DNA from 4 places in the Metabacillus hrfriensis genome. Region 1 is predicted to be linked to each of the others. Evidence: predicted binding sites of a transcription regulator. Region 1 holds the regulator's gene; each other region holds the start of a gene.
What was found. The regulator LexA, encoded in region 1, represses DNA repair genes until DNA is damaged. The targets are predictions, from matches to a motif close to CGAACATATGTTCG.

Region 1 (3,217 bases):
ACAAAGCGCTTGATTTAGCCTTTTTTGAAAGTTCATTGATTCTAGCCATTTTTTCTTTTGAAAGCATAATGGTAACTCCTTTTTGTAGATAGATTCACTATGCTATCGTACTAAAAATGACTGTAAAAGACAACTTATTGGTCTCCTGATTGTTTCATATATTCCTGATATCTTCTATGTACTGTTGCCTTTGAAACATCATGGCCAAAGCCTCTCAAAGTAGCAGCAATTTCTGCAAATGTCAGTTTGTTTTGTTTTAAGCGGACAATTTCTGAAACAGGAAGCTCTTTTTTTTCCTTCCCGGGGCTCCCATGAATATTAGACAGGTTATTTTGAGGTTTAAACCCGTTTTGGACCGCACGCTGCATGCCTCTTTTGATTTTCAGATTATGAATCTTTCTCTGATATTCTTCAACAATGCTGACGATTTCAAGCACCATAGAATCAGCTTCTGAGAGCAGAAGCCTGCCGTTATGTGTAACGGAATAAAGTGTTATTCCCTCTTTTAGAAGAAAATGAATGAGTGCAATTCTGGCGTTTCCCCTCCCAAGCCTTGTTTCATCCTGGATCAGGATTGCATCCACCTGCTGATTTTTGATGCAGTCAAACAGTTCAAATATCCCGTCCCTCTCTATATCATAGCCGCTGGCCTGCTCTTCAATCACTTTTACAATATTCATGCTGTGCTGCTCAGAAAGATTTATGAGCTCTTCCTTCTGTCTTAAAAGAGATGTTTCCTGTTCTTCTTTCACTGTGCTGACTCTGCAATAGATGATGGCGTTCAGTGTTCTCACTTCCCTATTTCTTGCTTGCTATTTGATTGACCTCATAAAAGGCTGTCTTCTCAATGGGTATAAAGACTTGTTCACCAGGTTTAATTACTGCAGTCTCCATACCGTTTTTTTCCTGTACCCACTCGACAAAATCTGACTTAGAAAGATTATGATGTTCTTTAAATTTGTCAGCAATACTCCAGATGCTGTCCCCTTCAGTAACTTCTATATTTACGTAGTGATCCATTCTGTCTTTTTCACCAGTATAAGATAAAGCAAAGACAGCAACAATAACGACGATAAAAAATGAGAGTAAATAAGAAAAAGATTCTTTCAACATAATCCCCACCTCGAAATAGAATGTTTGTTCGCACTTTTGATATTTTTAGTATAATGCGAACAAACGTTTCTGTCAACGGATTTTTTCGAACTTATGTTTGTATGCACAGGAAAAACATGCTATAATCAACATAAATTACAGGACGCGAGGTGCATAAGATGACAAAATTATCAAAAAGACAGCAGGATATCTTAAACTTCATCAAATTAGAAGTTCAGAAAAAAGGTTATCCGCCTTCTGTTCGCGAAATTGGCGAAGCTGTCGGCCTTGCTTCTAGTTCAACTGTCCACGGCCACCTGGCCAGGCTAGAGAGCAAGGGACTAATCAGACGCGATCCAACTAAGCCCAGAGCCATTGAAATTTTAGAAGAAGAGACTTCACATATTCCAAGATCAAATGTTATAAATGTTCCGATTATCGGTAAGGTTACAGCGGGTTCCCCTATAACAGCCATCGAAAATGTTGAGGAATATTTTCCGCTTCCTGATACGTTTGCAGCAGCAGATGATCAAGTATTCATGCTCGAGATTATGGGAGACAGTATGATAGAAGCTGGAATTCTGGACGGGGATATGGTAATTGTTAAACAGCAAAAAACAGCAAATAACGGAGATATCGTAGTTGCCATGACAGAAGATGATGAAGCAACAGTAAAACGTTTCTTTAAAGAAAAAGACTTCATTCGCCTTCAGCCTGAAAATTCAACCATGGATCCTATTATTCTGCGAAATGTTTCAATTTTAGGGAAAGTCATTGGGGTTTACCGGAATATTCATTAAAAATCTTTGCTGCTCAGCAAAGATTTTTATTTTGGCGTTTTATGCTCTTTAACAAGGGGAATATATAATAATTGATAAAATTTAGAAGAGGTAACCTATGAATTCCAATATTATTCATGATGAAATAACCATACTGCGAACGAATTGCCAATTCATTTTTCCCTTTTCATGGGCTCAGGACTGCACTAAGGAGTTAATTGAGGAGCTGTTAGCCAACGGGTTTGAATTTTTTTCAATTGAGAATGTTAAACAGCAAAATAAATATTACGGGGAGAGCATTGATATCCCGCATAAACGTTTGAATCATTATTTTATGCCGTACATAGAACAAATCTTATTCCCTGACAAATATAAAGAAAAAGCGATAAACCGTTACTCAAAGCCTTTAAATTTGAAATGCAGACTTGATACTGCACACAATTCATTTTCTTTGAAGGTTCATTCAATTGATATCTACCTTTGTCCTTTCTCTATCGGAATGGTAACGATTCGAACAGACCCTTACAATAACAATGAAGATTTCTCTTTAAGTGATGCACTGGATTTTATGGATCATTTTCGCGTTCTCGAGCCCTCAATTACAGAAGAAAAAGGTACTGTTCTCTATTGTGGTGAAAAACGTTTTGACAAGACTCAGGATTTTATCTTCCAGGACCTTTGTCCATTCATCGTCCCCTTCATAGAAAAAAGCGAGAATGATCAATCAACTTATCTGGGCAGCCTTCCTTATTTTATTGATGAAAGAATGTTCGTATCCAGTTTTTTAATGGCTGCTCCTGATGATCAAATAACAAATAACGATTTATTCAGAATCGGACATATGAATGGATATAAAGAAAAAAAACAGCCATACATCTCTGCAACCAATCAAAAGTACATCGAAAAATACGTAAATGATCATGTTTATGACAGGTGGTCCCCGGATAGTTTTCATATTATCAGCGACCATACATTTACATGCATCAGCAGAGACAGCAAAAATGAAAAACTCATTGCTGAAGAAATGTATGGCCAGCTATATTACAATATGATTCTGCACTTATTTTATAAAATTGTCCTTTTAAAGCTTTCATACAGTTATTCACAGCTCTATATTGACCAAAAACAAGATAAAATGGACAAACTGATCAGATCGATTGCCAATTTTACCGCCAAATATATTTTTTCTGAAATCAGCAGCCGGACTGAGGGACAAGAGCTTTCTGTTTTGATGAAAGATCGCTTTAAAATTGAAACTCTTTACAAAGAGGTAATAAACACGATGGACAGTCTTTATCAAAATCAGGAAAAATTTGCAAGTAAACGTCATAATTCTCTATTGCTGA
Region 2 (3,217 bases), 1.3 Mb from region 1:
GGGAATAGAATCAATCTGCTTTCATTCTTTTTTTACTCACCGCCATTATGGTCGCAAGCAGCATTATATGCTATTCCGATAATCATGAGGAACTGTTTCAAATGAGGTTTTGTTTTGGAGCAAAGCAGCAGGGTTAACCGGGGTATTCTTCTCGCTCATCAGTGTTAAGCTGATTATAAAATACGGGAAACTGACTATTGTCAGGTATGCAATGATTGGAATGGTCCTTTCATTTACATTTTCACGCCCGAACCTTTACATGTCAGCCGGATTTTCTGTCTTATACACGGCATCGCTTTCTGTTTGTATACCCGCATTCATTTCACTTACCGGCGAATACGGAGGCCGTGGCAGGGCACCTGCCGTATCCCTCTGTTCATTTCTGCTTTTAGCCGTGCAAGCTTAGGCCCTATAATTGCAGGCATCTTCTCTTTTCATGAAATTCTGTTTTTATTCTCAGTCTTTTACAGCATAGCCGTTCTTTTTACAATCAGAAAATAAGCTCATTCTTTCACTTTCCCGATCACATCATCCTGGCTGATCAATCCGAATTGGCGGCTGTCACGGCTTACGAGACGATTATCCCCCAAAACAAAAAGATAGCCTTCAGGAATTGTTTTTCTTCCGGTGATATCTTTTAATGTAAAGTTCCCTGTTAATCTGCCGAAAGGAGTCCCTTTTTTCTGCGACTTCAAATAGGGTTCTTCCATAGCTTTGCCATTCACGAACAGCTTATCGTTTTTATATGCCAGTTCATCCCCGGGCAAACCGATCACTCTTTTGATATAAGCATCTTCTCCGCCTGGTGCTTTAAACACAACGATATCAAAACGCTTGAAATCAAACAGGCGGTGATTTACCTTGTTTATGGACAGCAGATGTCCGGCTGTTAAAGTGGGCTGCATGGAAACACCCTCTACTTTGTAATCAACGAAAACGAGATTTTTTATGGTAATAATGAGCAAGAAAGTGATGACAGTTGAAAAAAACAAGTATCTTTTTCTCATCTTAACTCCTCCGTAAATTTAATGATCTCTTTTCTTCTCAAGCATTTTAACATTCAGGCGCTTTTCGAGCTGCTTGCCGATCAACCACAATAAAAAAATCACAACAGCGGCAATGACAGTTCTTTCAGGCTGCGTAATCATAGCCCGCAAATCGTAGCCGATGAAACTGATCAAAAAGATCATCACAAACTTTCCGGACAGCACAGCCAAACTGAATTGCCAAATACTCACCTTGGACAGTCCTGCTACGATATTAACTGCTGCAGAAGGCGTAAACGGGAAGCAAAGCAGTAAAAACAAAGGACCAAACCCGTGCCTCTCAAGCCACCCCATCATTCTCTGCACAGTCGCGTTCCGGCTGAAAACCCTGAAGAACTTCTCCTGTCCGTATTTACGTATGATCCAAAACAAAATGAGTGCCCCAAGGCAGCTGCCAATCCATGAATAGATAAAACCAAACCACAGACCAAACGAATTAGCATTGGCTACAACAAAAACCACTAACGGCAAAAATGGCAGAAATGCTTCAAGCAAAGGCAGGCCTATGCCGAGCAGCGGGCCAAACGAACGGTAATCTTTGAAAAACTCCATCATTCTTTCCATTGTAAAATAATCCAGAAACGCCTCAAGTTCCATGCGGTAAGCTCCTTATATCTTTATCTATGCTATTATTTTACACTTTTGTGTAAAGACTTTAAACATAGAGGGTATATTGCGGTGTGGAGCATGCATAAAACAGTCTTGCATTTCATAAGCTGATAAAGTAAAATAAAATCGAACATACGTTCTTTTTATAATGTTGAAGCGAGGTTTTTTTGATGACGAGAATTCCCTCAGACCTTCGAGATGCAATTGAAATGTCCATTTACCTCCCGATGACCATTTCCATATTCAACCGGGACTTATCTATCATTGAACAAAGTCCATTCAAGCTTAAACAGCCCTATCTTAACATCGTGGAAGAATCACTCAAGCTTGCACAAAAGGATCTGACAGTCGTACGCCATGAACTGAAAAAAAACAGCATTAAAGTCAGCCAGGTACAAAGGGATGAAGCCTTTACCATGTATTCATTCATCTTTAAAGGCTACGAGGAGCAGCACAATTATTTTAATCCCCGAATACGCAATAAAGTATGCGAACTGATGGAGGATTATTTATTTAAAGTCCTAAAAAAGTAATTAGTGCTTGTTCAGCTCACGATGTATGTAAAGGTATTTTATATATCCCTTTGGGTTGTTGGGATTTTAATTTATGAATCATTCACCCTTCTTCCGCAGCCTTTGGTTATTTTAATTATGGATGGTGGAGGTTATCGTACTCAGCTATTCTTGACCCTTCCTATTCATTTTCTAGTTGCTGTTTATAAATTTGTATGTAAATTAGATGGAAAACTAACTGGAGATATAAACAATTATTATTGTAAAAGTAACAACTTTATTTGAAATGAAACTTTTTATTGTCATCCAACAGCAGCAGTTGTCAACAATCAAAAGAGCAGTTCTCACTGCTCTTCTAAAATATTTCTGCTGTCTATAATCTGTATTAAGTTAACAAGGTAATTAGAGTGCTAGTTATGCAGGACATTACCACTCGTATTTTTTCGGACAGATATTCTTCAGGCTTGCTCATGAGATATATCCTTTCCGACCTTTCTTGAACACTAACAATTTGGTATACATCCTGCTTGATTTTTACTTATTCAGTAAGTTTTTTAAAAAGCACTCAATTGGGTTTTGCGATAATTATTAGAATTTGTAAATAATTATTAATCATCAACCATTACTGCTACATTGCAACATAGTTATATCCAGTCGTAGCTCTATCCACTATATGGTTAAAAACCACATCAAGTTTTTGTTTGAATATTAATCTATCATAACTTTGAGGTAATGTTTTATCGAGCACATCTTGAACAACTGACTGTACTCTTAGTTTTGGTTGTTCATCTTTATACCAATCAACAATTAGTAACCCATTTTTCTTTTCTACCAAAGTTTCAAATAATTCTTTAGCAGATAACTTAACTTGTTGTTCTTCTTTTTTGGTTAGTTTATCTTTCTTTAGGAGATCAAACAACTCTAATTCTTCCTCTTTAAGATTTTCTCTAATATGTCGTTCATCTTCTTCATGCATTTTTTCAATAAATTTTAGTAACTCCTCGTAGAATTCCTCATTTTCAGAACCCCCAGCATTATATCGGTCTATAA
Region 3 (3,217 bases), 2.2 Mb from region 1:
TGACCCTGAATCGGTCTCACATCAATTGTCGGGTCAAGAAGTCCTGTCGGGCGAATGATTTGCTGAACCATTTCAGGTGTATGGTCAAGCTCATACGGGCCAGGAGTAGCCGATACAAACAGGATGTTATTGATATGCTTTTCAAACTCGTCAAATTGAAGCGGACGGTTATCTTTCGCTGAAGGCAGGCGGAACCCGTGGTCAACGAGAACCTGTTTTCTTGCCTGGTCACCGTTATACATCCCTCTGATCTGAGGCATGGTAACGTGGGACTCATCCACGACAATCATGAAATCTTCAGGAAAGAAATCAAGCAATGTATAAGGAGTGGAACCTGCCGGGCGAAGCGTCAGGTGTCTTGAGTAGTTTTCAATTCCTGAACAAAAGCCCATTTCCCGCATCATTTCAAGATCATAGCGGGTACGCTGTTCAAGGCGCTGCGCTTCTAACAGCTTTCCATTCTCATGAAGCTCTTTCAGCCGTTCATCAAGCTCCTGTTCAATATTTGTAATCGCAACCTTCAGCTTTTCCTCGCGGGTGACGAAGTGGGATGCAGGGAAGATCGAGACATGCTCGCGTTCTCCTTTGATTTCGCCTGTTAAAGCATCCACTTCTCTAATACGGTCAATTTCATCGCCGAAAAACTCAACCCTGATGCACTGCTCATCTCTTGAAGCAGGAAAAATCTCGACTACATCACCGCGCACTCTGAACGTCCCGCGTTTAAAGTCGATATCATTTCTTTCATACTGCACATCAACAAGTCTTCTGAGCAGCTGATTGCGTTCAATCTCCATGCCTGTGCGAAGAGAAACCACCAGATCACGGTATTCTTCAGGTGAACCCAAGCCGTAAATGCACGAGACACTCGCGATGATAATAACATCCCTACGCTCAAATAAAGAGGCTGTTGCGGAGTGTCTGAGCTTATCTATTTCATCATTAATGCTTGCGTCTTTTTCGATGAATGTATCGGTCTGCGGCACATAGGCCTCCGGCTGATAATAATCATAGTAGCTGACGAAGTATTCTACTGCGTTATTTGGAAAAAACTCTTTAAATTCGCTGTATAATTGTCCTGCCAATGTTTTATTATGAGCAATAATCAGCGTCGGTTTGTTTACTTCCTGGATGACGTTTGAAACGGTGAACGTCTTCCCTGTACCTGTAGCACCAAGAAGCGTCTGATGCTTCTTCCCTTCTTTTATGCCCTGGACTAGCTTTTTTATCGCCTCGGGCTGATCGCCCTCTGGCTTATAATTCGAGATTAAATCAAAACGATCGCTCAACAGGAGGACCTCCATTCATATGTAATCAGTATTTATATTTTACCATAAACAGGTGGAAAATCACCAAAAATACGAACTATAGTTCGCATATTTCTTTCGACATTTTGATTCTATCATTATCGCCGGATTTTTCTATTTAAATGCCTGGCTTATCTTTTTCATTACCTTTTTTGGGCGGCTGGTAAACCGAGAGCAACCTCACGCCCAGCAATTTAGTACCCGCTTACTGTTAAAAGTGCTCTTTTCAACAAGCAGGACTTTCCCAACATATTCCGAGACTTTCTAACTTTATTCCAAGACTTTTAAAATTAATTCCGAGACTTTACGGATTAATTACGAGACTTACCAAAATAATCCCGTACAAATGTGAACAACTGCTTATGACCGTGGAGTTGGGCGATGGAGCTAATCATAAATGCTGGAAACTATACAAATTATGGTGTAAAAAAAACCCGCTCCCAAAGGGAACAGGTTCAAATCTCAATTCGTTTTTTCACGTCTTGTGCGTCTTGCCATTTTCGCAGCATACAAAAATCCTGCGGCGACAGATATCGCATCCAGTACTATGATAATCCATGATTCCATATACCCTTTCGAATAAGCTGCAGCTAAAAGAGCAATGGTCAGGACAGTCGCAACGTAGTGATTATATGAGACTCTGGCAAACAAAGTCAAAATAATAAAAGGCAGAGTCAGGGCCAGAACGGCTTTTAGTAACATGGAATCAGCTCCTGCTTACTTCTCTGAAGCAGAAAAGCTTTGGTAGTCGTTTTCCTGCAGAAGATCGATAAGTTCAATCTCTTTATGATTTTCTTTAAAATGCCTGAAGGTAAAATCATTTTCAAAGAGGACAGCATATTGATCATTGCGGTCGCGCACGAGCAGGCTTCTTGAATCAAAGAAACGTTTTTCGAATTTTTCATTGCCGATCCATCTTGGGATGCGGTCGCCCATAGGAACAAATTCGATCTCAACGTTGTACTCGGCTCTCATACGGTATTCAAATACCTCATATTGAAGCTGTCCGACAGCGCCAAGGATGATGTCGTCCGTTGAATCCTGACGGAAATACTGAATGGCCCCTTCTTGAACCAGCTGGTCAATTCCTTTACGGAACTGCTTTGCCTTCATGACGTTTTTCACGCGCACCTTTTTAAACATCTCCGGCGGGAACTGCGGAAGCTCATCATAATGATAGCCTTCTTTTCCGACCGTCAGTGTATCACCGATTTGGTAAACGTTCGGATCATAGATTCCGATGATGTCGCCAGCGAATGCTTCATCAACCGTTTCTCGGTCTTTAGCCATAAACACCTGCGTCTGGTTCAGCTTAAGCGTTTTATTCGTTCTGCTCAGCTGTACGCTCATGCCGCGCTCAAATCGTCCGGAGCACACCCGAAGAAAGGCAATGCGGTCGCGGTGGGCAGGGTTCATGTTGGCTTGAATTTTAAAGATATAGCCAGAGAATTCTTCTGTCTCAGGTGCAATGAAGCCCTGATTTGTTCTTCTCGGCTGCGGAGGAACGGCATACTGTAAAAACACATCAAAAAATGATTTTACACCAAAGTTTGCAAGCGCACTTCCGAAGAAAACAGGGGTTAATTCCCCGCGTTTAACGCGGTCAGCGTCGAATTGATTGCCTGCTTCCTCAAGAAGTTCAAGCTCATCCTTCGTTTCCAAATAAGTTGGATGACTCCCAATTTCGGTTGCATCTACTTCATCTGAAGGAATTATCTCTTCCTGCTCGTTTCCTTTAAATTGAACGACTGTATGCTGCTCGCGGTCAATAATCCCAAGGAATCGCTTGCCCATGCCAATCGGCCAGTTCATTGGATAGGATTCAATTCCAAGTACTTCCTCAATTTCAGAAAGAAGCTCAAGCGGATCTTTTCCTTCGCGGTCCAGCTTATTAATAAATGTAAAAATAG
Region 4 (3,217 bases), 2.1 Mb from region 1:
AGGGATTGTCGAATCAGTTACTGTACTCCCTGAAGAAGCTGAGAACTGAACATTGCTTTCTAGGAGAATTTCTTCGAAAGTTTTTATTTGTTTCTTGGCAAGTTCTTTTCCTTTTACAAAATATTGTCTAACTTCTTTGTTTTTAGCACATTGTGCAAAACCGGTTACAAGCTGCATGCCAATATGATTTGTTTCGATTCCGTGATGGAGATTGCCTATTTCAATGTCGTTTAAAGCCCGATTTTCACCAAAGAAACGAAATCCGTTCAAATAGTTTTTACTTTTTATAAATTCCGTTGATTTCGGCATGGTCACTTTTGGCGGCAGAGTAAGAATGCCATTATTAAGTAAATAATGGGTAGCCAGTTTATAAACCTTTTGCGTAGTAGTCGTTAATCCTTCATAAATGGTCATTACATCTTCACGGTATGCCATATTCATGTTAAGGGTGTACATACCCATGCTGATTTCTTTTAAAATACGAAGAAACATAATATCAAATCCATTGTCGTAAAGCTTTGGAGCTTCTAAGTTTACATCTTCTTTAGTAAATCCATTAGGAATGACTACACCTTCCTGTTCAAAAATGTCTTCGATTTTGATTACATAATGATTGAGTTCCTGCCATAAACCTCCCATAATATTTAAGGCTTGCTGATCATCAGCTTTTTCCATGAAATATTCTAATATTCTAAGAATCAGTGTTTTTTCCTGGTAGGTTAGCCACAGTGTACCGAGCTCAGATGAGCAAATAGGATTTTTTCCATTCAATGTTTTTTCCTCCGTTTTTTTAAATTATTATCTTCAAAATAGTTTTGAATTATGAATTAAGCCACTTTTAAAACGAACTCGTGAACAGATTGTCAAAACCTTCATAGCACCTGTGCGTTTTTTGCAGGACGTTAATTTGATATAATGTTTCAGGTGGAACCCGATTGTTAGGAGGAAAGACCATGTATGAAGTTGCCGAGTGGAAACATGTGTTCAAACTCGATCCAGATAAAGAAATAAGCGATGAAAATCTAGAAATAATATGCGAATCAGGAACAGATGCGATCATTGTCGGCGGAAGCGACAATGTGACGATGGATAATGTGTTAAACTTAATGTCCCGAATCAGAAGATATCTTGTTCCATGTGTGCTTGAGGTTTCAGAAATTGAGTCGATCATACCGGGATTTGACTTGTATTTTATCCCGTCCGTTATGAACAGCATGAATACGAAGTGGGTAATGGGACTGCATCACGAGGCTGTGAAAGAATACGGTGAGATCATGAGCTGGGATGAGCTGATTGTTGAAGGCTATTGTATTTTAAATGGTGACTGCAAAGCGGCAAAACTGACAGAGGCGAATACGGAGTTATCAGCAGATGATGTCATGGCGTATGCACGCATGGCAGAAAAAATGTTCCATATGCCAATCTTTTATCTAGAATACAGCGGAACTTACGGAGACGTAAATGTAGTACAGGCTGCAAGCTCTGTCTTATCCTCTACCAAACTATTTTACGGCGGAGGCATTGAAACGCCAGAACAGGCAGCTGAAATGGCTGAATTTGCAGATGTTGTGGTTGTCGGCAATGTTATCTATGATGATTTTCAATCCGCTTTGAAAACAGTAAAAGCAGTAAAACCTTGAGAAGAAGAAATAAAGTTTAGCGCATTTATGTCTAGCTCCATCGCCCAGCTCCTCGGCCAGAACAAATCCGCAGGAAAAGTCAAACCCGGACTTTTCTGCCGGATTCTTATCTGCCTTTCGGAGCTAAACGGGCGCTTCCGCTTTTCGTAATTGCATTTAACTCAGGATATGAGATAAAATAAGAACATACGTTTGATAAGGTGGTGCCCGGAACGTGCAATTTTTAACAGATCAATTATTGAATGGTTTAAACGATATGCAGAAAGAAGCGGTCAAGGCAACAGATGGACCGCTCTTAATAATGGCCGGAGCAGGAAGCGGCAAGACGAGTGTGCTCACAAGAAGAATTGCTTACTTAATGGTTGAAAAAGGCGTAGCGCCATGGAACATCCTTGCGATTACGTTTACAAATAAAGCGGCGCGTGAAATGAAAGAAAGAATCGGAAAACTGCTTGGACCAGGTGCAGATGATATTTGGATCTCGACCTTTCACTCCATGTGTGTCCGTATCTTAAGAAGAGATATCGACCGGATCGGAATCAGCAGAAACTTCTCGATTCTTGATACGACAGACCAGCTTTCTGTCATAAAATCCATTCTGAAAGAACGCAATATCGATCCGAAGAAGTTTGACCCGCGAAGCATTTTAGGCAGCATCAGCGGAGCGAAAAATGAACTGATCACTCCTGATGAGTTCGAAAAGACAGCAGGCGGCATGTACGAGCAGGTCGCAAGCGATGTTTACAAGGATTATCAAAAGAAGCTGCTGAAAAACCAGTCGCTTGATTTTGATGATTTGATCATGACAACGATTCAGCTTTTTCAGCGTGTTCCTGAAGTGCTTGAGTTTTACCAGCGCAAATTTCAATTTATCCACGTGGATGAGTATCAGGATACGAATAAAGCGCAGTACTTATTGGTTAAAATGCTTGCATCACGTTTCCAAAATCTATGTGTTGTCGGTGATTCCGATCAGTCTATTTATCGCTGGCGCGGTGCGGATATCGCGAACATTCTCTCCTTTGAGAAGGATTACCCGACTGCGAGCGTGATTTTGCTTGAGCAGAATTACCGTTCCACACAGCGTATCCTGGAAGCGGCAAACGGAGTTATTAAAAACAACATGAACCGCAAAGCGAAAAATCTCTGGACGCAAAATGATGAAGGACAGAAAATCAACTATTACCGCGCTGACAGTGAATCAGCCGAAGGGCAGTTCGTAGCGGGAAAAATCAATCAGCTTGTTTCTTCAGAAGGTAGAAAGCTATCTGATTTTGCGATTCTCTACCGCACCAATGCACAGTCCCGTGTTATTGAGGAAATTCTGCTCAAATCAAATATCAATTACACCATTGTCGGCGGGATTAAGTTCTACGACAGAAAAGAAATTAAAGATATCCTTGCATACTTAAGATTGATTGCCAATCCAGATGATGATATCAGCTTGGCGCGTGTTATTAACACACCTAAGCGCGGTGTAGGCGCCACATCAGTCGATAAGATTGCTCAGTATGCGCTTGATAATGACTTATCTCTGTTCGGTGCAATTGAGCAAATCGAATTTGCAGGCGTAAGCG

Region 2: the regulator LexA is predicted to act here: its motif matches at 1,783-1,796, upstream of QLQ22_RS05430 (YhjD family protein).
Region 3: the regulator LexA is predicted to act here: its motif matches at 1,362-1,375, upstream of uvrB (excinuclease ABC subunit UvrB).
Region 4: the regulator LexA is predicted to act here: its motif matches at 1,822-1,835, upstream of pcrA (DNA helicase PcrA).

The regions. Positions count from the first base shown of each region.
Region 1 covers NZ_CP126116.1:2,424,240-2,427,456, reverse strand. Annotated here, with positions in the region: gene QLQ22_RS12100 (DUF896 domain-containing protein) at 1-67, opposite strand, end outside; gene QLQ22_RS12095 (YneB family resolvase-like protein) at 135-785, opposite strand; gene yneA (cell division suppressor protein YneA) at 799-1,113, opposite strand; gene lexA (transcriptional repressor LexA) at 1,272-1,892, shown strand; gene QLQ22_RS12080 (magnesium transporter CorA family protein) at 1,990-3,217, shown strand, end outside.
Region 2 covers NZ_CP126116.1:1,089,785-1,093,001, reverse strand. Annotated here, with positions in the region: gene QLQ22_RS05445 (hypothetical protein) at 110-406, shown strand; gene lepB (signal peptidase I) at 504-1,007, opposite strand; gene QLQ22_RS05435 (TVP38/TMEM64 family protein) at 1,026-1,643, opposite strand; gene QLQ22_RS05430 (YhjD family protein) at 1,826-2,188, shown strand; gene QLQ22_RS05425 (type I restriction endonuclease subunit R) at 2,796-3,217, opposite strand, start outside.
Region 3 covers NZ_CP126116.1:4,625,746-4,628,962, forward strand. Annotated here, with positions in the region: gene uvrB (excinuclease ABC subunit UvrB) at 1-1,289, opposite strand, end outside; gene QLQ22_RS22970 (CsbA family protein) at 1,770-2,009, opposite strand; gene QLQ22_RS22975 (peptide chain release factor 3) at 2,025-3,217, opposite strand, start outside.
Region 4 covers NZ_CP126116.1:347,793-351,009, forward strand. Annotated here, with positions in the region: gene QLQ22_RS01870 (DUF3231 family protein) at 1-771, opposite strand, end outside; gene pcrB (heptaprenylglyceryl phosphate synthase) at 954-1,640, shown strand; gene pcrA (DNA helicase PcrA) at 1,897-3,217, shown strand, end outside.